Regions from separate parts of the Microbacterium sp. JZ37 genome, predicted to be linked through region 1. Evidence: riboswitches for the same ligand, from Rfam matches in the RefSeq annotation. Region 1 holds a riboswitch; each other region holds the start of a gene.
The links. Region 1 has a riboswitch for thiamine pyrophosphate ahead of thiC (phosphomethylpyrimidine synthase ThiC). Riboswitches for the same ligand answer to the same signal wherever they lie in the genome.

Region 2: it holds a riboswitch for thiamine pyrophosphate, as region 1 does, so the genes downstream of both, GC092_RS02185 (ECF transporter S component) here and thiC (phosphomethylpyrimidine synthase ThiC) in region 1, are expected to answer to the same signal.
Region 3: it holds a riboswitch for thiamine pyrophosphate, as region 1 does, so the genes downstream of both, thiM (hydroxyethylthiazole kinase) here and thiC (phosphomethylpyrimidine synthase ThiC) in region 1, are expected to answer to the same signal.

What each region holds. Positions count from the first base shown of each region.
Region 1 covers NZ_CP045253.1:17,487-26,829, reverse strand. Annotated here, with positions in the region: gene GC092_RS00140 (thiazole synthase) at 1-402, opposite strand, end outside; gene thiS (sulfur carrier protein ThiS) at 404-643, opposite strand; gene GC092_RS00130 (FAD-dependent oxidoreductase) at 640-1,815, opposite strand; gene thiC (phosphomethylpyrimidine synthase ThiC) at 1,802-3,532, opposite strand; TPP riboswitch at 3,531-3,638, opposite strand; gene panB (3-methyl-2-oxobutanoate hydroxymethyltransferase) at 3,678-4,547, opposite strand; gene panD (aspartate 1-decarboxylase) at 4,544-4,933, opposite strand; partial or broken gene panC (pantoate--beta-alanine ligase) at 4,933-5,783, opposite strand; gene GC092_RS00105 (DUF2520 domain-containing protein) at 5,780-6,535, opposite strand; gene GC092_RS00100 (NUDIX hydrolase) at 6,747-7,310, shown strand; gene GC092_RS00095 (sugar phosphate isomerase/epimerase family protein) at 7,417-8,433, opposite strand; gene GC092_RS00090 (Gfo/Idh/MocA family protein) at 8,430-9,343, opposite strand, start outside.
Region 2 covers NZ_CP045253.1:496,873-506,215, reverse strand. Annotated here, with positions in the region: gene GC092_RS02205 (Nramp family divalent metal transporter) at 1-371, shown strand, start outside; gene GC092_RS02200 (aldo/keto reductase) at 384-1,382, opposite strand; gene GC092_RS02195 (energy-coupling factor transporter transmembrane component T family protein) at 1,448-2,233, opposite strand; gene GC092_RS02190 (ABC transporter ATP-binding protein) at 2,230-3,714, opposite strand; gene GC092_RS02185 (ECF transporter S component) at 3,716-4,336, opposite strand; TPP riboswitch at 4,328-4,438, opposite strand; gene GC092_RS02180 (D-alanyl-D-alanine carboxypeptidase family protein) at 4,504-5,895, shown strand; gene GC092_RS02175 (bifunctional proline dehydrogenase/L-glutamate gamma-semialdehyde dehydrogenase) at 6,084-9,343, opposite strand, start outside.
Region 3 covers NZ_CP045253.1:1,403,477-1,412,819, forward strand. Annotated here, with positions in the region: gene GC092_RS06255 (hypothetical protein) at 1-228, shown strand, start outside; gene GC092_RS06260 (glycosyltransferase family 2 protein) at 409-1,296, opposite strand; gene GC092_RS06265 (cysteine desulfurase family protein) at 1,331-2,452, opposite strand; gene nadC (carboxylating nicotinate-nucleotide diphosphorylase) at 2,456-3,307, opposite strand; gene nadB (L-aspartate oxidase) at 3,301-4,818, opposite strand; gene nadA (quinolinate synthase NadA) at 4,815-6,146, opposite strand; gene GC092_RS06285 (NUDIX hydrolase) at 6,230-6,931, opposite strand; TPP riboswitch at 6,987-7,082, shown strand; gene thiM (hydroxyethylthiazole kinase) at 7,074-7,907, shown strand; gene thiE (thiamine phosphate synthase) at 7,904-8,575, shown strand; gene thiD (bifunctional hydroxymethylpyrimidine kinase/phosphomethylpyrimidine kinase) at 8,572-9,343, shown strand, end outside.

The DNA.
Region 1 (9,343 bases):
GGGGTCGTCGTTCGTGTACGCGAAGACCGTGAAGCCCTCCGCGACGAGCCGCTCCGCGGCGTCGAGCAGCTCGACCGGGTCGGGCAGGAGCGTCGTGTCGTCGGCGACGACCTCGAGCTTGATCCAGCTCGTGCCGAACGCCTCGCGCGCGAGCTCGGCCGTGAGCACCGCGTCGTGCGCCGTGCGGCAGCCCGCGGTGTTGGGGAGGAGGCGGATGCCGCGCTCGCGCAGCAGGGCGTAGAGGCCGCCCGCTCCGCTTCCGTATCGCCGCACGGCGACCGTCGTGAGCTCGGTGCCCGACGCCCGCAGAGCCTCGTCGAGCACCTCGAGGCTCGGCGCACCGCCCGTGCCGACGATGAGCCGCGACGACAGGGCGACGCCGTCGATGACGAGCGGCTCCACGTCAGCCGCCCTGCGCCGCGGTGAGCACCTCGACCCGCGCGCCCGGGCCGAGCCGATGCGACCCCCAGCGGGCGCGCGGCACGAGGACCGCGTCGACCGCGACCGCGACGCCGAGGGGCGCGCCGTCCTCGGCCGTGCCCTCGGGCGTCACCGCGCGGCCCGTGAGCGCCGAGACGACCGTCGACACCGCCGCCCCCTCGGGCAGCCGCAGAGCACTTCCGTTGACATCGATCTCGATCATGCGAGGACTCCTTCACGGTCACGGGGCGCGGCGTCGCGCCCGGGTTCGAGGCGGCTGGGGGCGAACCGCCCAGGGTCGAGCAGGTCGGCCTCGACGCCGCGCGGCGGGGCGACGTCGTCGACGATGCGGCGGCAGAGGTCTGCGATGAGCGGGGCGAGCAGCACGCCGTTGCGATGCGTTCCCGTCGCGACGACGAGGCCCGGGGCGGTCCGCCCGACGAGGGGCAGATGATCGGGGGTCGCCGGACGGGCGCGGGCGGTCGCCTCGACGAAGCGGTACTCGTCGACGAGCGGCATCACCTCGGCCGCATCGCGCAGCAGCGCCGACACGCCCCCCGCGGAGACCGCGTCGTCGGCGTCCTCGCGCTCGGTCGCGCCCACGACCAGCCCGCCGTCGACGCGCGGCACGAGGTAGACGGCACGGCCGCGGACGAGGGAGCGGACCGTGTGCGCGAGGCGCGGGAGGCCCGCGGCGTGGAGGCGGAGGATGTCTCCGTGCACCGGGCGCAGCACGCCGGGCGGCGTCGCGCCCAGGTCCGCCGCGCCGAGCGCGTTCGCGACGACCACCTCGGCCGCGGCGATCGCTGTCCCGTCGGAGAGCTCGACACCGTGCACAGCACCGCCCCGCCCGCGCAGCAGGCGCCTCGCCGCGAGCGGACGGAGAGCGGATGGCGCGAGCGCGCCCCGAAGCGCGCGGACGAGGGCACGCGGATCGACGCGATGGTCGCCGTCCGCCGCGTACGCGCACGAGAGTCCCGGCGCGAGCAGAGGCTCGGCGGCCCGCGCTTCTCGGACGCTCCGTCGCTCCGCCTGCACCGCGGGCGCCGCGTCCACGAGCTCGACGATCCGACGGCGGTCGGCGTCGTCGACCCCGACGAGAAGCGTCGGGGCGGCCTCGTACCCGCACGCCGCAGCGCCGCCGGGCAGCGATGCGACGAAGTCGGGGTATGCGGCCGCCGCGGCGCGGTGGAGCGCCACGGCAGCGCGCTCGGTGTGCTGGAGCTCGCCCGCGGGGCTCAGCATTCCGGCCGCGGCATACGTTGCGCCGTCTCCCGGGCGGGGGTCGATGAGTCGCACCGAGCGCCCCGCGCGCGCACACGCCACGGCTATCGCCGTGCCGACGATCCCTGCGCCGACGACGGCGACGTCGACCCTGCTGTCAGCTCCGGACACGGGGCTCGTCGAGGTAGACGGACGCGCCGGCGGCGACGAACTCCTCGGACTTCCGGCGCATGGCCGCGATCGCCTCCTGCTCCTCGGCTCCGCCGAAGCGGTCGCGGATGTCCTGGGAGATCCGCATCGAGCAGAACTTCGGGCCGCACATCGAGCAGAAGTGCGCCGTCTTGGCCGGCTCGGCCGGGAGCGTCTCGTCGTGGAAGGCCTCTGCCGTGTCGGGGTCGAGCGAGAGGGCGAACTGATCGCGCCAGCGGAACTCGAAGCGCGCCTTCGACAGCGCGTCATCCCGATCCCGCGCCCCCGGATGGCCCTTCGCGAGGTCGGCCGCGTGCGCCGCGATCTTGTACGTGATGACGCCCGTCTTCACGTCGTCGCGGTTGGGCAGCCCCAGGTGCTCCTTGGGCGTGACGTAGCAGAGCATCGCGGTGCCCCACCGTGCGATCTCGGTCGCGCCGATCGCCGAGGTGATGTGGTCGTACCCCGGGGCGACGTCAGTGACGAGGGGGCCGAGCGTGTAGAAGGGCGCCCCCGAGCAGAGCTCCTGCTGGCGCTCGACGTTCTCCCGGACCAGGTGCAGCGGCACGTGCCCCGGCCCCTCCACCATGACCTGCACGTCGTGCTCCCACGCCCGGTGCGTGAGCTCGGCGAGCGTGTCGAGCTCGGCGAACTGCGCCGCGTCGTTGGCGTCGGCCGTCGAGCCGGGGCGGAGACCGTCGCCGAGCGAGAACGCGACGTCATACTGCGCGAAGATCTCGCACAGCTCGTCGAAGTGCGTGTAGAGGAAGTTCTCGCGATGGTGGGCGAGGCACCAGCCCGCCATGATCGAGCCGCCTCGCGAGACGATGCCCGTCACCCGCTCTGCCGTGAGCGGCACGTAGCGCAGCAGCACGCCCGCGTGGATCGTCATGTAGTCGACGCCCTGCTCGCACTGCTCGATCACGGTGTCGCGGAAGATCTCCCAGGTGAGGCGATGCGCCTGCCCGTCGACCTTCTCGAGCGCCTGGTAGATCGGGACCGTCCCGATCGGCACGGGCGCGTTGCGGATGATCCACTCGCGGGTCGTGTGGATGTCGTCGCCCGTGGAGAGGTCCATGACCGTGTCGGCGCCCCACGTCGTCGCCCACTGGAGCTTCTCGACCTCCTCGGCGATCGAGCTCGTGACGGCCGAGTTCCCGATGTTCGCGTTGATCTTGACGAGGAACGCCCGCCCGATGATCATGGGCTCGCTCTCGGGATGGTTGATGTTGCTCGGGATGATCGCGCGCCCCGCCGCGAGTTCCGAGCGGACGAGCTCGACGTCGCACCCCTCGCGCAGCGCGACGAAGCGCATCTCGGGCGTGATGACGCCCTGCCGCGCGTAGTGCATCTGCGTCACGCGCCGGCCGGGACGTGCGCGGCGCGGGCGGGCGGACTCTCCCCGCCACTCCGCGGAGGCGGCGCCGCGCCGCGCGGCCGCACGGCCGTCGTCGTGGAGGTCGCGCGGGCGCCCGTCGTACTCCTCGACGTCGCCGCGTGCGGCGATCCAGTCGGCCCTCAGCGGCGGCAGCCCTCGCACCGGGTCGCTGCCCGGGCCCGACGTCCGATAGGCCGTGAACGGCTCGTTCCGCTCGCCGTTCGGCGAGTCCGTGAGCGCGATGCGGGTGACCGGCACCCGGATCCCGTGCTCGTCGTCGTGCAGATATGCGAGCGAATGCGTCGCTTCCAGGGTGCGCAAAAGAGCTGCTCCTACTTCCTACGCCGGCATGACCCGAACAGGTTCGACGGTCGCGAGCAGCGTCAGCTCGTTCTCAGCCCCTGCTGGGACTCCCGTGTGGACCGGATCAGAGTAGCAGGGAGCCGCGGCCGCGCAAGTCGGCGGGTCAGAGCGCGTCGAGCAGCTCCCTCAGACGGGCAGATTCCTCTTCGGGCATGGAGTAGCCGTGCTCGGTCGCTGGGTACTGTCCCGCGCGGACTTCCTCGACATAGCGCTCGATGCCGGCGATCATGTCCCCCCGCAGCTCCGCGTACCGCTTGACGAAACGCGCCGCACGACCCCCGTATATGCCGAGAAGGTCATGGAATACGAGCACCTGGCCGTCGGTGGCGGGGCCCGCGCCGATGCCGATCACGGGGACGCTCATCCGGGGCATCAGGGCGTCCGTGACGTCGCTCGGGATCGCCTCGAAGACGATCGCAAAGCATCCGGCCTCCTGCAGCGCGAGTGCGCTCTCGCACACCGCGAGCGCGTCGTCGGCGGTCCGGCCCTGGGCACGGTATCCGCCGAGGGCGGTCGCCGTCTGCGGCGTGAGGCCGACGTGCCCCATGACGGGGATGCCCGCGCGGACGATGGCGCTCGCGCGATCGACCGACGTGCCGCCGCGCTCGATCTTGACCGCGTCGCACCCCGTCTCCTTCACGAAGCGCTGCGCGGTCGCGACGGCGGTCTCGTCGGAGGCCTCGTACGAGCCGAAGGGCAGGTCCGCGACGAGCAGAGGGCTCTGCAGGCCCCTGCGGACCGCGGCCGTGAGCATGATCATCTCGTCGACGGTGACGGGCACGGTGCTGTCGTATCCGAGCACCGTCATCGCGGCCGAGTCGCCCACGAGCACGACGTCGACGCCTGCCGCCTCGGCCACCTGCGCGCTGGGATGGTCGTAGGCGGTCACCATGGCGATGCGCTCGCACGCGGCCTTGCGCGCGGCGAGGTCGGCCGGCGCGACGCGCGGGCGGGCCGTCGGCCGCGTGCTCATGCGCGCGCCGTCAGGAGACGGTCGACCGCGTCATCGACCTGGATGATGCCGTTGCCCCGGTCGACGTGCACGACGACGGGCTCGTACGTCTCGAGGTCCTTCTCGTCGTACTCGGCGTAGGAGACGACGATGATCGTGTCGCCCGCGTGCACGAGCCGGGCGGCAGCGCCGTTGACCTGCATGACCCCCGAGCCGCGCTCCCCCGCGATCGTGTACGTCTCGAAGCGCGCGCCGTTGTCGACGTCGAGCACGTGCACCTGCTCGTGCTCGAGGATGTCCGCCGCCTCGAGCAGATCGGGGTCGATCGTGATCGAGCCGACGTAGTTGAGGTCGCTTCCCGTGATGGTGGCGCGATGGATCTTCGACTTGAGCATGATGCGGCGCATCAGGATTCTCCCTTGAGGATGCGGTTGTCGATGAGGCGTGCGGCGCCGACCCTGGCCGCGACCGCGAGCAGCGCGTCCCGATCGACGCGGACGAGAGGGCGGAGGTGCTCGGCGTCGCGCAGTTCGAGGTACTCGGGCTCGATGCCGGCCTCCGCGAGGACGGATCGCGCGGCCGCGAGCAGCACCGCGCCATCCCGCTCGCCCCGCGCCGCGAGATCCTCCGCCGCGGTCAGCGCCCGGTTCAGAGCGGTCGCCTGCGCCCGCGCTGCGGCATCGAGGTAGACGTTGCGCGAGCTCATCGCGAGGCCGTCCGGCTCGCGGACGATCGGGCACGCCTCGATCCGCACGGGCAGGTCGAGGTCGCGGACGAGCCGGCGCACGACGAGCACCTGCTGCGCGTCCTTCTGTCCGAAGAAGGCGACCTCTGGGGTCACGATCGAGAGCAGCTTGGCGACGACGGTGGCGACGCCGTCGAAGTGGTGCGGGCCGCGGTGCGCGCCGCACAGCACGTCGGTGATGCCGGACACATGGATGGTCGTGGCGAAGCCGTCGGGATACATCTCGGAGACGGGCGGCGCGAAGAGGATGTCCGCTCCCGCAGCCTCGGCGAGCGCGGCATCCCGGGCCTCGTCGCGCGGATAGGAGCCGAGGTCCTCGTTCGCCCCGAACTGCGTGGGGTTGACGAAGAGCGACACGACCACGACGTCGGACCCCTCCCGCGCACGGCGCATGAGCGAGAGGTGTCCCTCGTGGAAGGCCCCATCGTGGGCACGAGGCCGATCGAGGCGCCCTCGGCTCGCGCGGTGCGCACGGCGGCGCGCATGTCGGACACGGTGCGCACGATCCTCATGTCGCGTGCTCCTTCCTGCGTGCGAGCGCGCGGGTCGCCTCGCACAGCTCGTCGAAGAGCGGGACGAGCTCGGGCCGGCCGGCCGAGATCGCGGCGCGCTGGCGCTCGACCGTCTCCTCGTCCCCGCGGGCGATCGGGCCCGTCAGGGCTGTCGCGGGTCCTCCCGACGCCCAGTTCTCGACGGTGCGCCGCACGAGCGGCGCGAGGAGCAGGCGCGCCTCCTTGGCCGGGATGCCCGCGGTCTCGGCGATCCGCTCCGCGGCATCGGCGATGGTCACGAGGAAGTTCGCCGCGACCGACGCGGCTGCGTGATAGGCCGCCCGGTGGGCCTCATCGAGAGGGAACGCGCGTGCGCCGAGCAGGAGCGCGATGCCCGTCGCGGTCTCGAGCGCCTCGTCCGAGCGCCCCGCGACCGCGCACGCGACACCGCGGAACACGGTCGGGTCGTCATCGCCGGTGAACGTCTGCAGGGGGTGGAGGCCGAAGTCGACGTCGTGGATCGGCACCGCGCCGGAGGTGTGGCCGATCATCCGCCCCGCCGCCGTCGCGGCGTGCGCCGCGGCAGCGATCTCGCCGTCCGGAACGCACAGCAGCACGACCGGCGCGTCGGGGATCTCCTCGCCGCGCCCGACCGGGCCGTGCACGACGACGCCCGCCGCCCGGAGGGCACGGGCGATGCTCCGGCCGAGTCGGCCGGGGCCGACCACCGTGACGCTCTCGAGGGCGCTGTGCGGGGTGCGGAGGATGCTCATGGTCTCGGTGCGCGGGGGACGCGCGCGACATGAGTATCCGCCTCATGGGCCGATCGAGCAAAATCGGGCGACAATGTGCACATTGGTACCGGTCAGTGTCTTTCCGATCTGCTCCCTGTTTCGCTTCACGTCTGTGCACGGTGATTTCGCCGACGTTTGTCGGCCACTCGCATCCTCGCTCCGGTCCCCGGCCTGTGACAGGCTCGAAGCCGTGATCGACCCGCGCTCCTCTCTGCTCGCGTCCGCGCGCGAGGCCGTCGCCCTGGTGGGGCCGTCGGTCCCCGCGCACGACGACTTCGTCGCGGCTCTCGAGGCGCACGGCGCGGCCGCGCTCGACCGCGAGGGGCCGCCCGCGCACCTCACGGCGAGCCTGTTCGTCTTCGACTCGACCGGCGAGCAGATCCTCCTCTGCCTCCACGGCAAGGGGAGGTTCTGGGTGCAGCCGGGCGGCCACCTCGAGGCCGGGGACACGTCGCTCGCGCAGGCCGCCGCACGCGAGCTCGAGGAGGAGACGGGCGTCTCCTGCGGTCTCCTCCGCGACGTCCGGGTCGTCGACCTGGATCACCATCCGCTGAGCTCGCGGTTCGGCCGATGCGCATCGCACCTCGACGTCGGCGTCGCGGCCGTCGTCGACCGCGACGCCGTCGCCCTCCAGGTCAGCGACGAGTCGGACGACCTGGCGTGGTTCCCCCTCGACGACCTGCCCTCGCCGCTGCCGCCCGCCTTCGACGAGCGACTCGCACGTGTGCGGGCTGCGTACGCGGTCGCCCGCTGACACATCCCTCCGCAAGGCGCCATCGGCCATCCCTCCCCCGGTCGTTGAGCGAGCGAGGCTCGAGCGAGTCGAGACGCCGCGACCTGACCTCGATAACCGCCCCTGCTCACCCCTGCCCGAGCGACTCCTGCAGAGCTCGATCGGCATCGCGCAGCACGGCCGCGGCCACCTCAAGCCCTTCGACCCGGCCGAGCTCGACGTCCTCGTGCTCGATGTTGACCCACATGTCCGGGTCGACCTCGTGCAGAGCACGGAGGAACTCCGTCCAGTACGCCGTGTCGTGCCCCTTGCCGAGCGCGACGAAGTCCCAGGCGGCGGGCTTCGGCCATTCGTTCGCCCATTCGTCGCCCCCGAGGCTCGTGCGCGACTCGGACGGGTCGAGCCGCCGGAAGCCGTTGTCGAGCACGCCGTAGAGCTGCGCGGTCTCGCGGTTGATGCGGACATCCTTCGCCGCTGCGTGGAAGACGAGCTCGCCCAGCTCTCGCACGACCGCGACGGGGTCCATCTGCTGCCAGAAGAGGTGCGACGCGTCGAGCTCGACGCCGATGTGCGTCGCGTCCGTCGTCTCGACGAGACGATGCACGTCGCGGGTGTTGAAGACGACGTTCTGCGGGTGCAGCTCGAGCGCGACCTTGACGCCGTGGTCGGCAGCGAGTCGGTCGATCTCCCGCCAGAAGTCGCCGACGACCCGCCACTGGTAGTCGAGCACGTCGAGGTGCGCCGAGTTCCAGGCGTTCACGATCCAGTTCGGGAATCGCGCCGTCTCGTCGGACCCGGGCAGACCCGACATCGTGACGACGCGCGTCTGACCCAGGCGGGCAGCGAGGCGAATGGATCGGCGCACGTCCTCCGCGTGCCGCGCGCGGATATCCGCCTTCGCGTGCAGGGGGTTGCCATTGCAGTTGAGGCCGGCGATCTCGACGCCGGTCCCCTCGAACTGCGCGAGAAAGTCGTCGCGCGCGGCGTCGGACACGAGGATGTCGTCGAGGGACGGGATGTGGACCGCCGGCAGGAATCCGCCCGCGTTCAGCTCGATCCCCGTGAGACCGAGCGACGCGATGACCTCGAGCGCCTCGGGAAGCGTGCGGTCGTGCAGGATCGCGTTGTAGACGCCCAGCCTCATGCGCGCACCTCCTGCGGGATCGCGACCGCCGCGCCGCGTCGCGCGGCAGACTCCGCCACCGCCTGGAGCAGCCGCATGTTGCGGACCCCCTCCTCGAACGTCGCGCATCGCGGCAGCGATGCCGCCTCCTCGATGCCGGCGACCTCCTCGAGGAACGCCCGCGCCTGGTACACGAAGCCCTCGTTCTGACCGAACCCGACACCGGTCGCGTCCATGGCGAGACCTCCCCTGAGGTACGGATGCTCGGGGCCGAGGAGCACCCGCCGGAACCCGCGCTGCGCGACCGGGCCCTCGTTGAGCATGAGTCCGATCTCGGACGGCGTGCGGAAGTCGAACGACGCCGAGCCGTTCTCGCAGAACACCTCGAGGACGAGCGTGTTCGCGTGCCCCGAGGCGACGCGGGAGACCTCGATCGCCCCTGCTCCGCCATCCGCGAAGTCGAACGAGAACGCGGCGTAGTCGTCGTTCTCGACGGTGTCGAACGTGTCCGACACGGCGCCGTGCTCGTGGCCGATGACGGCGCCGAGGGGCTCGGGGCGCTCGGAGATCACGGTGGCGAAGCGCCCACCCGACACCTCCGCGATGTCGCCGCCGATGAACTCGGCGATGTACGCGAGGTGGCTGCCCACATCGGCGAGCGCTCCCGAGCCCTGCGCGCCCTTGAAGCGCCAGCTGATCGGGATGTGCGGGTCGGCGGCGTAGTCGGTCCAGTAGCGTCCGCTGACGTGGAGCACGCGGCCGAGCACGCCGCTGCGCACGAGGTCGCGGAGATACGCGATGCCGGGCGAGCGCCGATAGGTGAAGCCGACGCGCGCGACGCTCGTCGCCGAGCGCGCCGCGTCGGCCATGGCGACCGCATCGTCGAGGCTGTCACTGAGCGGCTTCTCGCACAGGACGTGCTTGCCGGCGG
Region 2 (9,343 bases), 480 kb from region 1:
TGTGGAACGGCGTCTCGCTCATGTTCGCCGACTTCATGGGCAACATCACCGGCAAGGGCTCCGATCACGCCGACTCCCGCGGACACGGCAAGTGGTTCCGCGTCTACGTGCTGTGGCTGACGTTCCCGCCCATGCTCATGCTGTTCCTCGACCAGCCGATCTTCCTCGTGCTGCTCTACGGATTCCTCGGCGCGCTCTTCATGCCCTTCCTCGCGATCACGCTCCTGCCCATCCTCAACACCGATCGCGTGCCGACGGAGTTCCGCAACCGCTGGCACCACAACGTCGCGCTCGGCATCACGGCCGTGCTCTTCATCGTGCTCGGGGTGTACCAGGCCTGGAACGCGATCGCGACGGTCATCGCGGGCTGAGCCCGCGCCGCCTCACCAGCGCGGGTGGATGGCCTCGCGCAGGTGGGCGTCGTAGATCCGGCGCACGCCGGCCTCGAACGCCTCGCCGAGCGGGGAGACAGAGCCCGCGGCCGCGTTGCTCCGCGCCTGGGCGATCGAGCGGGCGCCGGGGATGACGCTGCTCACGCCGGGCTGCTGCCAGAGCCACGCGATCGCCGCCTGCGCGGGCGACACGCCCTCGGGTGCCTGCTCGGCGACGAGCGCGCTGAACTCGCGCGCGGCCTGGACGCCGGTCGCGTAGTCGACGCCGGAGAAGGTCTCGCCCACATCGAAGGCCTCGCCCGAGCGGTTGTACGTGCGGTGGTCGTTCGCCGCGAACGAGGTCGTCTCGTCGTACCGCCCGGACAGGAGACCCGAGGCGAGCGGCACCCGGGCGATGATCCCGACCCCGGCCTCCTGCGCAGCGGGGAGCACCTCGTCGAGCGGCTTGAGGCGGAAGGCGTTCACGATGATCTGCACGGTCGCGACGTTCGGCCGCGCGATCGCCGTGAGCGCCTCCGCGACGGTCTCGACGCTCACGCCGTAGTGGGCGATCGCCCCCTCGTCCACGAGCACGTCGAGCGCGTCGAAGACCGCGTCGTCGGCGTACACCGACGACGGCGGGCAGTGCAGCTGGACGAGATCGAGGGTGTCGACGCCGAGGTTGGCGCGCGACCGGTCGGTCCACGCCCGGAAGTTCTCGAGCGTGTAGTTCTCGGGCACCTGATCGACGCGACGGCCCATCTTCGTCGCGACCGTGATGTCGTCGCGCAGACCGCGCTCGTCGAGGAAGCGGCCGATGATCTGCTCGCTGCGGCCGTCGCCGTAGACGTCGGCGGTGTCGAAGAACGTCACGCCGCCCTCCGTCGCCGCCGCGAGCACGCCGAGGGCGTCGGCCTCCGACACGTCGCCCCAGTCGGCGCCGAGCTGCCACGTGCCGAGTCCGACGACGGAGACGTCGCGTCCGGTTCGTCCGAGTGTCCTGTGCTCCATGTCCGCCTCCGCGTCGTGGGTTGTCGAGCCGCGTCCGATTATGCCTGCCCCCGACGACACCGGGCTCAGCTCGGGCCGAGGATGAAGTTCCACGCGCCCGTCGCGACCGCGACGGCAACCGCGGTGAGCGAGATGCCGAGGCCGATCGCGAGCAGCATCCACTCGCGCGCGCCCCAGGGCGAGCGGCGCGCCCACGTCCGGGCGCGGTCGCTCCCGAAGCCGCGCGCCTCCATCGAGGTCGCGAGGGTCGCCCCGCGACGCAGGGCGAGGACGACGAGGGCGAAGGCCATCCCGAGGACGCGGCGCACGCGGCCGGTATCGGCGACGCCGCGCGCACGACGGGCCAGCTCGAGCTCGCGCCAGTCGTCGAAGAGGAGCCCGACCAGGCGCATGCCGCCGAGCGCGCCGAGCACGAACCGTGCCGGGAGCCGCACGCGCTGCGCGAGACCATCCGCGAGATCCGTCGGATCGACGGTCGCGAAGAGGACGACGCCGGGCAGCGCGAGCGCGAGGATGCGCAGGCACGTCGCGGCGGCGAGGGCGAGCGATCCGTCGCTCACGCGCACGAGCAGCCACTCGAAGTGGACGGTGCCGCTGGGCTCGCCGTACAGCGCGATCGTCACGGCGGCGAGCGGCGCCGCGATCCAGACGGGCGCGGTGCGGCGCCAGAACGTGCGCGCGTCGACGCCGGCGGCGAGGAGCAGCGGGATCTCGAGGAGGAGCGCGACCGCCGCCGAGACGACGTCGATCGTGAGGATGAGCGGGAACGCGATGAGGAGCGCGGCGCCGAGCTTCGCGACCGGGTTCACGTGCGCGAGCGGGCCCCGAGGGATGGGCGGCGCCGGGATCATCCGAGCACCCCCGCTCCGTCGAGGCGGTGGACGCGCGCCTCGAGGGCCGTGAGGACGTCGGCGTCGTGCGTCACGGCGACGACCGCCGACGGAGCGGCGTCTGCTCCGTCGCGCAGCCGGGCGATGATGTCGACGAGCTCGGCCCACGTCGTCGCGTCCTGGCCGAACGTCGGCTCGTCGAGGACGCAGACGCGCGGCCGGGTCGCGAGCATGGCCGCGACCGTGAGGCGGCGCTTCTCGCCGCCCGAGAGGGTATGGGGGTTGGCGTCCGCGAGGTGCGCGAGGCGCAGCGTGGCGAGGAGCTCCTCCCCGCGCGCCGAGATCTCCGCGTCGGGCATTCGGAGCGCGCGCATGCCCACCTCGAGCTCGGCGCGCACCGTGTTCGCGAGGAGCTGGTGATCGGGCGACTGCAGCACGGTGCCGATCCGGGTGAGGAGCTCGCGCGAGCGCCATCGGATGGGCGCGGGGCCCGCCCCTGCCGCGAGTTCGGGTGCCGCCGCCACTCGGCCGTCGACCGGCGGCAGGAGCCCTGCGAGCGTGCGCGCGAGGGTCGACTTCCCCGCGCCGTTGCGGCCGGTGATGCCGAGCACCTCGCCGGGGCGCACCTCCAGGTCGACGGGACCGGCCACGGCCGTGTCGCGCAGGCGCCCCACCTGCAGCGCTTCCGCAGCGAGGAGAGGAGCGCCCGGCGCGTGGCGCGGCGGGCCGGGGCGACGCGGCGGGATGCCCGGCACCCACACGCCGCCCGACGCGAGCTCGGCGCCACGTCGGGCGAGGACGACCTCGGGCGTCCCGTCGGCGACGACGCCCTGCTGACCGCCGCCGAGGACGATCACGCGATCGACGACGGGAAGCCACACGTCGACCCGGTGCTCGACGACGACGAGCGTGGCACCCGTGTGCGCGACGACGCGCGACACCGCGTCGCGCACCTCGACGACCCCTTCGGGATCGAGGTTCGCGGTCGGCTCGTCGAGCAGCAGGAGCCCGGGGCGCATGGCGAGCGCACCGGCGAGGGCGAGGCGCTGCTTCTGCCCGCCCGACAGCGCGGACGTCGAGCGGTCGAGCGGCACGTCGAGGCCGACGATCGCGAGCGCCTCCTGCACGCGCGACCAGATCTCGTCGTGCGGGACGCCGAGGTTCTCGCACCCGAACGCGACGTCGTCCCCGACGCGCGCGAGCACGGCCTGTGCGTCGGGATCCTGCTGCACGAGCCCGGTCCGTCCGCGTGCGGCCTCCGGCGGCGCGCCGTCGACGAGGAGACGGCCCGCCTGCTCTCCCTCGTCCTCCCCGCCGAGCACGCCGGCGAGCGCCTGCAGCACGGTCGACTTGCCCGATCCGCTCGCTCCGAGGAGCAGCACGCGCTCCCCCGGCCGGATCGACAGCGTGACGTCCTGGGCCGCCCATGCCAGGCGCGTGCCGTACCGCCATCCCCACCCCTCGGCGAGGATGCCGCAGGGGCGGGTCTCCGCGGCCGTCACGTCAGACGCGTCGCGCGACGTCGCGCCCCGCGGCGAAGCGGCTGAGCGCTCCGGTCGCCGCGAGTGCGCGCACGATCGCCCAGCCGCCGAGGCCGGCGATGACGGCGCCCGACAGCGTCGTCGACGCGATGTAGATGGCCGTGAAGGCCGCGTCGGCCCCCGCGTACCAGTTGACGATGTCGTTGATGCCGCAGGCGAGGCCCGCCGCAGCGCCCGCGAGCGCCGCGACGACGGGGCCGAAGGCGCGGTACAGGAAGATCGCGAGGACGATCTCGGCGCCGAGGCCCTGCACGAGGCCCGAGACGATCGTGAGCGGACCCCACTGGTTGCCGACGAGCGCCGAGATCACGGCGGCGAGCAGCTCGGTGTAGAGCGCGGCGCCCGGCTTGCGGACGACGAGTCCGCCGATCACGCCCGCGATGAGCCACGGGCCGGCGACGAGGCCGCCGAGCCCGGGCAGGAGCGGGCTGAGCAGCGTGCTCGGCAGCTCGTAGGCGATGTTCCAGACGAGGAACACGACCGCGCACGCGACGCCGATCACGCTCGCGACGACGATGTCGACGACCCGCCACGTGAAGCGGCGGCCGGTCGCGGTCTGTCCTGCGGAAACGGACGTGGACATTCGTTCTCCTTCCTTCGCCGGCATGACCCGGATCAGGTTCGACGGTCGACGCGCGGCTCGCGTCCTCTCAGTCCGGCTCGGCGGACTCCCGTGTGATGTGGGCTGATTCTACTCGCATCCCACGAGCCGCTTCCCGTCTTCGCAGGAGCAGCGGGTACCGTATGCGGGTGGCAATCGACGACATCCCTGCGGCGGAGACCGCGCCGTCGCAGGACGCCGCTGCGGCGCTCACGGCGCTCGGCTGGGTCGACCCCGACGCCGTCGCCGCCTCGCGCACGGCCGGCGCGCTTCCCACGAGCCGCCTCGTGCCCGTCGAGCCGTCGCTCCTTCCGCCGCGCACGCGCCGCCGGTTCTGGCTCGGGCCGACCGTCACTCTCGGTGTGCTCGCCCTCGGCTACGTCGCGTCCTGCGCGGTGTGGCCGCTCGCGAACGTCGCCCCCACCATCTCGGATCTCACCGTCGAGACGCCGATCGGCGAGGAGTTCCCCGTCACCTGGCCGGAGGACGGCATCGCCGCCCTCGCTGCGGAGGGCGGCCCCGGCGGCCCGATCGCCTCGAGCGACGAGGCGCTGCCGATGGCGAGCATCACGAAGATCATCACCGCGCTCATGATCATCGAGCGCGAGGGCCTCGAGCTGGGTCAGGATGGGCCGTCCTACGCCTTCACGCAGGCCGACAGCGACGAGTACTGGGCCTATCTCACGGCCGATGAGTCGTCGCTCGATGTCCCCGTGGGCGGCACGCTCACGCTGCACGAGATGCTGCAGGGCGTCATGCTCGGCTCGGCGAACAACTACGTCGACCGGCTCGTCCTCGAGCTGTGGGGCACGCAGGAGGCCTGGCTCGCCGACGCGCAGGCCTGGCTCGCGCAGCACGAGCTCACGGGCATCACGGTGGCGGACCCGAGCGGCATCGACCCGGCGAACACCGCTGACGCGCGCTCGCTCATCCGCCTCGCCGAGATCGCGCTCGAGGATCCGGTCCTCGCGAGCATCATGGCCGAGGACTCGGTCGTGCTCCCGGGAGCGGGGCTCGTCGAGAACTCGAACCCGCTCATCGGGGACGAGGGCGTGGTCGGCCTGAAGACCGGCTCGCTGTGGTCGACGGGCACGCAGTACTGGAACCTCCTGTCCGCGAAGGAGGTCACGATCGGCCAGACGAGCGTGACGCTCTACGCCGCGGTCGTCGGCCAGCCCGACGACGACAGCCGCGCGATCGTGAGCCGCGAGCTCCTCGCGCAGCTCGAGGAGGGCATGCAGCTCACGACCGCCGTCGCCGCCGAGGTGCCCGTCGCGCACGTCCGGACCGAGTGGGGTGCGCAGAGCACGATCGTGACCGCCGACGAGGCCCAGGTGATCTCGTGGCAGGGCGTCGCGCCATCCACCGATCCGTCGTACGAGGTCGAGCTCGGAGCCGAAGCCGGCGACGAGGTCGGCACGCTGGCCGTGCAGGGCGGGATGGACGACACGAGCGTCGCGCTCACCCTCACCGACGACGTGCCCCCGCCCTCCTTCTGGTGGCGGCTCACGCACCCGCTGTCGCTGCTCGGCCTCGACTGACCCGACCGCCCGAAGCCGGCCGAGCATGTCTCGCTCGGCGCGGGATTCGGCCTCCCTATCCCGCCGGGAGTGAGACATGCAGGGCGGGCGACATCCAGATCTGGCGAGACGCGGACGGACGGGGGGACGGAGGCGGACCGCCCGTGACAGAGGCGGACCGCCCCGGGAGGGAGCGGCTCGCCCTCTGATCAGGCGTCGGCGAGACCGGGAACGACGTACCGCCGCTCGTTGCCGAAGCGGTGCGCGGTGATCGACACCGCCTGCTCGTGCAGGAACGGCAGCATCTCCACGCGGCCGGCCGACGTCACGGGACCGTCGTACACCGCGACGTTGGGGGCGCCGTCCGTCGCCGCCACGACGTCGGCGAGCGCACCGCCGAGGAGGCGGATGCGCCCGCCCGTCTGGGCGAGGCGCGCCGCGCGGGCCGCCCACGCCTCCGCATCCTGGAACGCCACCTCGACGCCTGCGTCCGTCAGCCACGTCGCGACCCGCTCGGGGAGAGCAGTCGGCGTGCTCACGACGAGCTCGGCGCCCACACGCAGCCCCGCGGCCGCCACGCGCACGAGCTCCGCCGGCGGGCGTCCGTCGAAGCGGATCGTCACGGGAACCGGCGCGTACCGGAGCACGTTCTGCTCGAGCCGGAGGCCCTGCACATCCCGCGCGACGCCGAACTCCTCCGCGAACGCGACGACGTCGGTCGCGAGCGCCTTCTCGAGCCACTCCGCGCCATCCGCGTTGCCGAGCGCCTCGACCGCGCGCCGTGCCGCGCCATCCGCACTGCTCGCCGTCACGACGGGCGCATCCGTCCAGGTGCCGAGCCCGAAGAGGTAGCTGGGGCCGCCGGCCTTCGTCCCGGCGCCGACCGCCGACTTCTTCCAGCCGCCGAACGGCTGGCGCTCGACGATCGCGCCGGTCGTGCCGCGGTTCACGTAGGCGTTGCCGACGTCGATGCGCGAGAGCCACCGGGCGATCTCGTCCTCGTCGAGGGCGTGCAGCCCCGACGTGAGGCCGTAGTCGACGGCGCGCACGAGGTCGATCGCCTCGTCGAGGGTCTCGGCCGTCATGATGCCCAGCACGGGGCCGAAGTACTCCGTGAGGTGGAACTCGCTGCCGGGCTGCACGCCATCGCGGATGCCGGGCGTCCACAGGGCGCCGGAGTCGTCGAGCTGCTTCGGCTCGCGGACCCACGTCTGACCGGGCTCGAGCTCGGTGAGGGCGCGGCGGAGCTTGCCCTCAGCGGGGCCGATGAGAGGGCCGATCCGGGCGGCGGCCTGCCACGGCATGCCCACCTCGTAGCCCTCGACGGCGTCGACGAGCTGGCGGCGGAACCGCTCACTGCGGGCGACCGACCCCACGAGGATGACGAGCGACGCCGCCGAGCACTTCTGGCCGGCGTGGCCGAACGCCGAGTACGCGACGTCCTTCGCGGCGAGGTCGAGGTCCGCCGACGGGGTGACGATGATCGCGTTCTTCCCGCTCGTCTCGGCGAGGAGCGGGAGGTCGCGCCGGAACGACCGGAAGAGCTCCGCGGTCTCGTACGCGCCGGTGAGGATGACGCGTTCGACGCGCTCGTGCGACACGAGACGGCGGCCCAGCTCGTTCTCCTCGACCCGCGCGAGACGCAGCACGTCACGCGGGACGCCCGCCTCCCACAGCGCCTCGGCGAGCACGGCGCCGCAGCGTCGCGCCTGCGACGCCGGCTTGAGGATCACCGGCGACCCTGCGGCGAGCGCCGCGAGGGTCGAGCCTGCGGGGATGGCCACGGGGAAGTTCCAGGGCGGCGTCACGACGGTGAGCCGGACGGGCTCGAACGCGGCCCCGTCGACCTCGGCGAGCCGCAGGGCGCTCTCGGCGTAGTAGTGCGCGAAGTCGATCGCCTCGGAGACCTCGGGGTCACCCTGCTCGATGACCTTGCCGCACTCGGACCCCATGACCTCGAGCAGCTCGGCGCGCCGGGCCTCGAGGATGTCGCCCGCGCGATGCAGGATCGCCGCGCGCTCCGCGGGGGCGAGCGCGCGCCATCCCTCGCCCGCCGCGACCGCGCCGTCGACGACGGCGTCGACCTCCTCGAGCGTGCGGAGCGTGTGCGCCGCGAGCGTCTCCTCGCCGAGGGTCGACGCCGCCATGCGGGCGCGGATGTCCGCGGCCCAGGCCCGGTTCCCGGCGATGCTCGGGTCGCTGTCGGGCGCGTTGCGGAAGCCGTCGCGCGGACCCTCGGGCTGCGGCTCGCGGCGATCCTGCACCCGGTTGGACGGGGGCACGTCGCTCGGCATGAGGTCGATCGACGCGAGGAAGCGGTCGCGCTCGCGCGCGAACAGGGCGGGGTCGGCGTCGAGGTCGAACACGGCCGACATGAAGTTCTCCGGGCTCGCGCCCTCCTCGAGGCGGCGGATGAGGTACGCGATCGCGACGTCGAACTCGTCGGGGTGCACGACCGGCGTGTAGAGGAGGAGCGACCCGACCTCGCGGCGCACGACCGCGGCCTGAGCCGTGGCCATCCCGAGGAGCATCTCGAACTCGAGGCCCGGGCCGCCGGCGATGCCGCGGCGCTTCGCGAGCAGCCATGCGAGTGCGATGTCGAAGAGGTTGTGGCCCGCGACGCCGATGCGCACCGATCGCACGCGCTCGGGGTGCAGCGCGTAGTCGAGCACGGCTTTGTACGACGCGTCGCTGTGCTGCTTGCTCGGCCAGGTCGCGAGCGGCCAGCCGTGGGTCTCCGCGTCGACCTGCTCCATGGGGAGGTTCGCGCCCTTCACGACGCGGACCTTGATCGGGGCGCCGCCTCCCGCGACGCGCTCACTCGCCCATTCCTGAAGGCGCATCATCGCGCCGAGCGCGTCGGGGAGGTATGCCTGGAGGACGATGCCGGCCTCGACGTCGTGGAACTCCGGGCGCTCGAGAAGGCGCATGAACACCGCGAGCGTGAGGTCGAGGTCCTTGAACTCCTCCATGTCGAGGTTGATGAACGTGCCGTTCGCGCGAGCGGCCGTGTAAAGCGGCGCAAGCGCGGCGACGGCGTGGTCGACGGCCTCGTCGAACGCCCACGGGCTGTGCGGCGCGACGGTCGAGGACACCTTGATCGAGACGTAGTCGACGTCGTCGCGCTCGATGAGGCGTCGGGTTCCGGCGAGGCGCTTATCGGCCTCGCGCTGGCCGAGGATGGCCTCGCCGAGGAGGTTCACGTTGAGGCGGATGCCCTCGCCGCGCAGGCGCGCAAGCGTCGATCCGAGCTTCTCGTCACGCGCGTCGACGATGAGGTGCCGGACCATCCGGCGCAGGACGGCGCGGCTCGCGGGCACGACGACGCTCGGGAGGACGGGCGCGAGCGCGCCGCCGAGACGGATGAGCCCGCGCAGCGGTGCCGGCAGGAAGCGCGGGATGAGCGGCACGAGGCCGGCGAGACAGCGCGCGGCGACGCGCGTGTCCTCGGGGCGCACGACGCCGTCGA
Region 3 (9,343 bases), 1.4 Mb from region 1:
TCCGGCCGCTTCATCGCGCGCGTGGACCTCGCACTGCCCGCGCAGCGGATCGCCGTCGAATACGAGGGCGACCATCACCGCGACCGGGACCAGTGGCGCCGAGACCTCGCGCGGCGGCGTCGTCTCGAGGCACTCGGCTGGATCTACCTCCCGGTGACCCAGGCCGACCTCTCCGACCCCGCGGACCTCCTCGCGGACCTGCGCGCCGCGGTCGCGCGGCGTGGGTGAGAGGCGACGTCCCTTCGGGCTTCTGCCTCGATCGGCCGGTGAGAGGGGCGGATGGCGGCCACGCGCGGCACGGACCCGGCCGAAGAACGCGGGAGGTGAGACATGGGGAAGGGCCGGGGATGGGGAAAGGGGGAAGGCGCGAGGGGACGGGCCGGGGGAGGGGGACGGGACGGAAGGGTGCTATGTCCGGTGCAGCGCCTCGACCTCGGCGGCGAACGCGTCGAGGTCGGAGCGGGTGGACGCGTCCGCGATCGCGGAGAGTCGAGGGATGTCCATGCGCAGGATCTGACCCGCCCGGGCACGTTGCGCGGCGCCGTGGCCGGCGAGCACCGCGAGGCCGTCGCGCATCGCGGCGAGGCACGCGCGGAAGACGCGGGGGTCGGCCTCGTGCTGCGTGATCGAGCTCCCGTCGGCGCGCACGCGCCACTGGACGACGACGTCGGGGACCGTGTCGATCGCACGCGCGGCCGTGTACATCCGCTGAGCGATCGCCTGGTCCTCGTAGAGCGCGTTCTCGGGAAACCGCAGGTCGTGCGCACGCCAGAAGCCCGTGCGCGAGACCTTCGACCACGCCACGACGTTCCCGGTGACCTCGGGGTGGGCGTCGAGCGTGACGCCGACGCGCCGCGGGCTCGTCGAGGCGGAGACCCACGGCTGCACCTCTCCCGCCGTGTACGACCCTCCTTCGGGCCACAGGCGCACGTACGCCCCCACCGCGAGGTCGCTTCCGGATGCCTCGAGTGAGCCGACGAGCGTCTCGAGGGCGCGCGGGAGCATGATGTCGTCGCCGTCGAGGAAGCCCAGGTACGGCGTGTCCACGTGCGCGAGCGCCGTGTTGCGCGCGGCGCCCAGCCCCTTGCGTCGCGGATGCCGGATGACCCGGAAGCGATCGTCGCGCGCGGCGAACTCCTCGAGCACGCGGCCCGTGCCATCGGTCGACGCGTCGTCCACGAGGATCGCGCGCCAGCGGGTCAGGGTCTGCGCGCGCAGCGAGTCGAGCGCCTCGGCGATGTATCCCTCGATGTCGAAGCCCGGGACGACGACGGTCACGAGGGGAGCGGTGGTCACCGGATGAGACTATCGGCGCACGGGGACACCGGGGTCAGACCGCCGCAACCGCAGCGGCGACCGCGTCGGCGACGGCGTCGAGCGAGCCCTCGTGGCGGTGCGCGAGCGTGAAGCGGACCGCGGTCTGCGCCTCCTCGGGCAGGACCCCGAGCGCGACGAGGACGTGCGACGGCTCGTCGCTTCCCGCGGCGCAGGCCGACCCGCTCGACGACACGACGCCGCGGCGCTCGAGCTCGAGCAGCACGGCCTCGCCGCTCGTGCCCGCGAAGGTGAAGCTCGCCGTGCCGGGGAGGCGCCGGGTCGGATGGCCCGTGAGGCGCGCCGAGGGCACGAGCGCGAGCACCCGTGAGATGAAGGCGTCGCGGATGGCCGCCACGCGCCGAGCGCTCTCGGCGCGCTCGGCGTCGGCGAGCTCGAGCGCCGTCGCGAATCCGACGGCATCCGCGACCGCCTCGGTGCCGCTGCGGCGACCGCGCTGCTGGCCGCCGCCGTGGAGGAGCGGCTCAATCGGGATGCGTCCGCGCACGGCGAGCACGCCGGTGCCGGGCGGTGCCCCGATCTTGTGGCCGGCGAGCGCGATCGCGTCGGCGCCCGTGTCGGCCAGCGGCAGCCATCCCGCCGCCTGCACGGCGTCGAGGTGCAGGGGGACGCGGCGCCCCGCGAGCGCATCGGCGATGCCCCGCGCGTCCTGCACGGTGCCGATCTCGTTGTTGGCGAGCCCGATCGACACGAGCGCGGTGTCGTCGCGGAGGGCTGCGGCGACGTCGTCCGGCCGGACGAGGCCGTCCGCGTCGACGGGGAGGAGGGTCACCTCGAACCCGTGGAGGCGGCGGAGGTAATCGGCCGAGGCGAGGATCGACTCGTGCTCGATCGGCGTCGTCACGACGTGCCGTGCACGCGGCGCAGCGCCCAGGGCGATCCCCTTCACCGCGAGGTTGTTCGCCTCGGTTCCGCCCGAGGTGAAGACGATGTCGCCTCGGCGCATCCCGAGCACGGCCGCGACCCTGGCGCGGGCGTCCTCGAGAGCGCGCGCGGCTCGCTCGCCGACCGTGTGGTGGCTCGACGGGTTGCCGAATGCGCGCGTCAGGTGGGGCTCCATGGCCGCGAGCACCTCGGGCCGCACGGGCGTCGTCGCGGCGTTGTCGAGGTAGAGCACGGCTCAGCTCACGCGCATATCGAGACCGAGATCGAGCGCGCGGGCGGAGTGCGTCAGCGCGCCGACCGAGATGACGTCGACGCCCGTCTCGGCGATGCCCCGCACCGTCCCGAGGTCGACGCCGCCCGACGCCTCGACGATCGCGCGCCCGCCGACGATCCCGACGCCGCGACGGAGGTCGTCGAGAGAGAAGTTGTCGAGCATGATCGTGTCGACTCCGGCCGCGAGCACGGGCTCGATCTGGTCGATGCGATCGACCTCGACCTCGACGTGCGCCGTGTGCGGCAGACGCGCGATGCCCGCGCGGAGGGCGGTCGTCAGGTCGGCGCCGCCGGCCTGGAGCACGGCGAGATGGTTGTCCTTCGCCATGACCGCGTCTGACAGCGAGTGCCGGTGGTTGTGCCCGCCGCCGCAGCGGACGGCATGCCGCTCGAACGCGCGTAGCCCCGGCGTCGTCTTCCGGGTGTCGACGATCCGCGCGCGGGTGCCCGCCACCTCGGCGACGAACCGCGCCGTGAGCGTCGCGACGCCCGACATCCGCTGGGTGAAGTTCAGCCCGATGCGCTCTGCGGTGAGCACCGCGCGGGCCGGCCCGGCGACGGTCGCGAGCACGTCGCCCGCGGCGAAGGGCGCGCCGTCCGCCACGCGGAGGTCGACCTCGGTCGCGCGATCCGTGAGGGCGAACGCCGCCCGGAAGACCTCGCCGCCGCTGAACACGCCGTCCTCGCGCGCGACGAGCGATGCCTGCGCGTGAGCGGATGCGGGAAGGAACGCCTCGCTCGTGAGGTCTCCCCACGGCGCGTCCTCCTCGAGGGCGGCGCGCACCGCGCGCTCGATCGTTGACGCCGTCAGCATGCGGCACCCGCCGAGACGAGTTCGCGCGCGTGCGCGGAGGCGTCGTCCGTCCGGAAATGCGACCCCACCGAGCCCGGCCGGGCGAGAGCGGCGCTCGCCGCGGCGAGGCCCACGCGCACGAGCCCCGCGTCCTCATGCGCGGCGACCGTCTGCGGACGGGGGAGGGCGTCCTGCCACGCGGCGAGCACCGCCACGGCGTGCGCGAGGCCCGCGCCGTCGCGGAGGAGCCCCACGTGATCCCACATGAGCCGCTGCAGGGCGGCGCGCGAGAAGGGCGGGACGGCGGCGAGCGCCGACGGCGACTCCGGGCCGGGCGCGGAGGGGAGCGCGGGCGCCGCATCGACCTCGCCCGCGAGGATGGCCGTGGCCGCGCGCGCGGCGAAGACCGCGCCCTCGAGAAGGGAGTTGGAAGCGAGGCGGTTGGCGCCGTGCACGCCCGTGCGCGCGCACTCGCCGACGGCGAGGAGGCCGGCCAGGCTCGTGCGCCCGTCGAGGTCGGTCGCGATCCCGCCCATGAGGTAGTGGGCGGCCGGCGCGACGGGGATCGGGTGCGCGGCCCAGTCGAGCCCGCGCGCTGCCAGCGCCCTCGCGATCGTCGGGAAGCGCGCCTCCAGTCGCCGACGGCCGATGCGCGTCGCGTCCAGGAGGACGGGGCGCCCGCCCTGCTCCGCCATCCGCCGGGCGATCGATCGCGCGACGACGTCGCGCGGCGCGAGCTCGCCGTCGGGGTGGTCGTCGAGCACGAAGCGCCGTCCGTCGAGGTCGATGAGGTCGGCGCCCTCGCCGCGCACCGCCTCGGAGACGAGGAACGGCGCGCCCTCGGCGAGCACGGTGGGGTGGAACTGCGCGAACTCGAGATCGACGACCGCGGCCTCCGCCCGCAGGGCGGCCGCGATGCCGTCGCCGGTCACGACGTCGGGGTTGGTCGTGCGCGCCCACAGCCGCCCCGCTCCGCCGGTCGCGAGCACGACGGCATCCGCCCGGAGCGCCTCAGGGCGCCCGTCGGCGAGCAGCTCGACTCCCGCGACGCGTCCGTCCTCCACGAGGAGGTCGGCGAGGAGCGTCCGCTCGCGAAGGCGGACGCCCGCCTCGAGCGCGGCCGCGATGAGCGCGATCTCGATCGCGAGGCCCGTCGCGTCTCCGCCCGCGTGGAGGATGCGCGGATGCGCGTGCGCGGCCTCGAGTCCTCGCGCCAGGGCGCCCGAGGCGTCTCGGTCGAACGCGACGCCGAGGTCCATGAGCTCGCGCACGCGCGCCGGCCCCTCCGACACGAGCACGTCGACCGCGGCGGGGTCGCACAGACCGGCGCCCGCGGCGAGCGTGTCGGCCGCGTGGCTCTCGACGCTGTCATCGGGGAAGAGCGCGGCCGCGATGCCGCCCTGCGCGTGCCGCGTGCTGCCGTCGGCGGTCCCCGCCTTCGTGACCAGCTGCACATCCGCCCCGCCGCGCGCGAGGTGCAGCGCCGTCGCGAGGCCCGCGGCGCCGCTTCCGACGACGATGACCCCGGTCATGCGCGCGCGCCTCCCGTCGGCAGGGGCTTGGCCGCGAGCATCCGCTCGAGCGCGACGCGCGCCGGGTCCGCCACCGCGTCGTCGACGCCGATCCGGTTGACCACGCGCCCCGCGACGAGCTCCTCGAGCACCCACGCGAGGTAGCCGGGGTGGATGCGGTACATCGTCGAGCAGGGGCACACGACGGGGTCGAGGCAGAAGATCGTGTGCTGCGGGTGCTCGGCGGCGAGCCGGCGCACGAGGTTGATCTCGGTGCCGATCGCGAACGTGGTCGGCTCGGTCGCCGCCTCGATCGCCTTGCGGATGTAGTCGGTCGATCCCGCCTCGTCGGCGGCATCGACGACGGGCATGGGGCACTCCGGATGCACGATGACGCGCACGCCCGGATGCTCGGCGCGCGCGGTCTCGATCTGGTCGACCGTGAAGCGGCGGTGCACGGAGCAGAAGCCGTGCCAGAGGATGACCTCGGCGTCGCGCAGCGTCTCCTCGGACGACCCGCCGTACGGCGCGCGAGGGTTCCACAGCGGCATGCGCTCGAGCGGCACGCCCATCGCCTTGGCGGTGTTGCGCCCGAGGTGCTGGTCGGGGAAGAAGAGCACGCGGCGCCCGCGGGCGAACGCCCACTCGAGCACGGTGCGCGCGTTGGACGACGTGCACACGATTCCGCCGTTGCGGCCGACGAAGCCCTTGATCGCCGCGGAGGAGTTCATGTAGGTCACCGGGACGACCGGCACGCGGCCGTCCGCGTCCGGCACGTCGAGCGGGCCGTACACGTCCGCGAGCTGCTCCCAGCACTCCTCGACCTGGTCGATGTCGGCCATGTCGGCCATCGAGCAGCCCGCGGCGAGGTTCGGCAGGATGACGGACTGCTCCGGGCGGGACAGCATGTCGGCGGTCTCGGCCATGAAGTGCACGCCGCAGAAGACGATCGCCTCGGCCTCGGGGTGCGCCTTCGCCGCGCCCGCGAGCTGGAACGAGTCGCCCACGTAGTCGGCGTGCTGGACGACCTCGTCGCGCTGGTAGAAGTGGCCGAGGACGACGACGCGGTCGCCGAGCGCCGCCTTCGCCGCCCGGATGCGATCGTGCAGCTCGGCTTCCGGGGCCTCGCGGTAGGCGCGGGGGAGCTCGCCCTGCCGCGGGGCGTCGGTCGGGATCACGTCGCCCATCGAGGCGCCCGGGCCGTACCCGGCGACGGCGTCGAAGCTCCAGGGCCCCGCGGCGAGGTCGGTCGAGCACGTCGAGCCCGCGGCGCCGCCCGAGACGATCGCCTGGATCTCGTGGTCGACGCTCGCGTCGCGGGCGGTGAGGGTGATGCTGGTCGCGGCCATGGGGACCCCTGTTCGTGTCGATTCGACTCTAAGTCGTCGACACCACTTTAAGTCAGGTTGACCACAAAGGCGAGCGGGGCTCCTCAGGCCGGTCCGAGCGGTCCGCGATCGGCGAGCTCGACCTCCGAGTTGTAGCGGTACAGGCGCGCCGGGCGATGCTTGCCGGTGCGGAACGACTCGGTCGGCAGGAGCGCCTCGGAGCCCTCGAGGAGGCGGCGGAAGTTCGACGGGTCGAGGCGGCGCCCCAGCACGGCCTCGTAGACCTCCCGCAGCTCGGTCAGCGTGAACTCATCGGGCAGGAGGCCGTGCGCGATCCGGCTGTAGCCGACCTTGTTGCGCAGCCGCCACACGGCGTAGTCGACGATCCGGTTGTGGTCGAAGGCGAGCGCCGGCAGGTCGTCCACGTCGAACCACTCGACGTTCTCGGGCGCGTCCTCCGCGGCGCGCTGCGCATCCACGAGGTCGGAGCGCAGGAGCGCCCAGTAGACGACCGACACGACGCGCGTGGGGGAGCGGTCGACGTCGCCGAAGGCGTAGAGCTGCTCGAGGTAGCTCGGGCTGAGCGCGGTCGTCTCGGCGAGCGTGCGGGCGGCGGCGTCGTCGAGCCCCTCCCGCTCGTCGAGCCATCCGCCCGGGAGCGCCCACGCGCCCTCGAACGGCTCCCGCGTGCGGCGCACGAGCGGGATCATGAGCGCGTCGGCCCCGGGCCGCGAGCGCAGCGAGAAGATCACGGTCGAGACGGCGACGCGGATGCCGGCGCTCTCGGTCGCGGAAGGGGAGGTCACCCTTCGAGCGTAGGCGACCCGGCGCGCGGGCCATCGCGGACCCGCTATGCTCGCTCGCAGTGACACGGGGTGTCCCCATCCGGGACTGAGATCACACCCGTATGCACCTGATCTCGTTAGGACGAGCGGAGGGATGTCGCTGATGAGTGACGCGCACCTGTCGGTATCCGATGGCCCGGGGGCCGTGCTGTCGAGACTGCGCGAGACCGCACCGCTCGTGCAGTGCATCACGAACTCCGTGGTCGTGAACGTCACGGCCAACGCGCTGCTCGCGGTGGGCGCGGCGCCCGTGATGGCCGACATCCCCGAGGAGGCCGGGGAGTGCGCGGCGTTCGCGTCGGCGCTCCTGGTCAACCTCGGGACGCCGACTGCCGAGCAGCGCGCGGCGATGACCGCCGCGGTCGCCGCGGCACGCGCGTCCGGCACGCCGTGGGTCCTCGATCCCGTGGGCGTGGGCGCTCTCGGCCTGCGCACCGGCGTCGCGCGCGACCTGCTCGCGCACCGGCCCACCGTGATCCGCGGCAACGCCTCGGAGGTGCTCGCGCTCGCGGGCGCCGGCTCGGGCGGGCGCGGGGTCGATGCGGCCGACGAGGTCGATGCGGCGCTCGACGCCGCCCGCGCGCTCGCCGAGCGCACCGGCGCGGTCGTCGCGGTGTCGGGCGCGGTCGACGCGGTCACCGACGGCGCGCGCACGGAGCGCATCGCGGGCGGGAGCGCGCTCCTCACCCGCATGACGGGAGGCGGCTGCTCGCTCGGAGCGGTCGTGGCCGCCTGCGTCGCGGCAGCGGATGGCCCGGATGCCGCGTTCGCGGGCACGATCGCGGCGCACGCCGTCTACGCGGCCGCCTCCGAGCGCGCGGCGGCCGTTGCGACGGGCCCCGGCTCGTTCGCGGTGGCGTTCCTCGACGCGCTCGCGGGGGTCGATGCGGTCGACGTGTCCGAGCCCGAGCGCTTCGCGACGGAGGTGCCGGCATGACCGCGCGACCTCTCGACCTCTCCCTCTACCTCGTCGCGGACGCCGCGACGATCGCCGGCCGCTCGCTCGTCGACGTCGTCGCCCAGGCGGTCGACGGAGGGGCATCGACCGTGCAGATCCGCGGCAAGGACCTGTCCGCCGCCGATCTCCTCGCCCTCGTCGAGGCCGCTGCCGCGCATACGCGCGGCCGTGCGACGCTGCTCGTGAACGACCGCGTCGACGTGTACCTGGCCGCGAAGGCCGCGGGAGCATCCGTCGACGGCGTCCACATCGGGCAGACCGACCTGCCGGCCGACCGCGTGCGCGGCCTCGTGGGCGACGACGCGATCATCGGCCTGAGCGCGAGCCTGCCGCGCCAGCTCGAGGCGCTGCGGCGCCTCCCCGCCGGCACGGTCGACTACCTGGGCGTGGGCGCGGTGCGCGCCACCCCGACGAAGAAGGACCATCCGACCCCGATCGGATGGACCGGATTCGCGGCCTTCGCCGAGCTCGCGCACGAGTTCCCGTGCGTCGCGATCGGCGGCGTCGGCCCGGGCGACGCGCGCGACGCGCGGCGCGCGGGCGCCGCCGGGATCGCCGTCGTCCGCGCCATCTGCTCGGCGGAGTTCCCCGCCGCGGCGGCGGCCGCGCTGCGGTTCGAGTGGGCGGACGCCGAGGTCGTCGCATGACCGCCGTGCCGAACATCCTCGCGATCGCCGGCTCCGACCCGTCGGGAGGGGCGGGCGTCCAGGCCGACCTCAAGTCGATCGCCGCGTGCGGCGGCTACGGCATGGCCGCGATCACGGCGCTCACCGCCCAGAGCACGCAGGGCGTCTCGGGCGTGCACGTGCCGCCCGCGTCGTTCCTGCGCGAGCAGCTCGACGCGCTCGCGGCCGACATCCGCATCGACGCCGTCAAGATCGGCATGCTCGGCACGGCGGAGATCGTCGCTGTCGTGGCGGACTGGCTGCGCGGCCTCGACACGCGCCCGCCGGTGGTCCTGGACCCCGTCATGATCACCACGAGCGGGGATCGCCTCATCGACGCCGAGGCCGAGCGCGCGCTGCACGATCTCCTGTCGCTCGCCGACGTCGTGACGCCGAACCTCCCGGAGCTGGCCGTGCTCACCGGTGTCGCGGCCATCGGATCGTGGACGGACGCGCTCGCGCAGGCGGCCGCGCTCGCGCGTAGCCACGGCGTGCTCGTGCTCGCGAAGGGCGGGCACCTCGACGGCCCGGCGTGCCCGGACGCGCTGGTGGGGCCGGATGGCCTCATCGCCGAGTACTCGGACGCGCGGATCGAGACGACCGCCACGCACGGCACGGGGTGCTCCCTGTCCGCGGCGCTCGCCACGCTCCGCGCGCGCGAGGGCGGCTGGACCTGGGCGGCGCGCCTCGCCCGCGGATGGCTGCGCGACGCGATCGCGTCGGGCTCCGAGCTCGAGGTGGGCCGCCCGG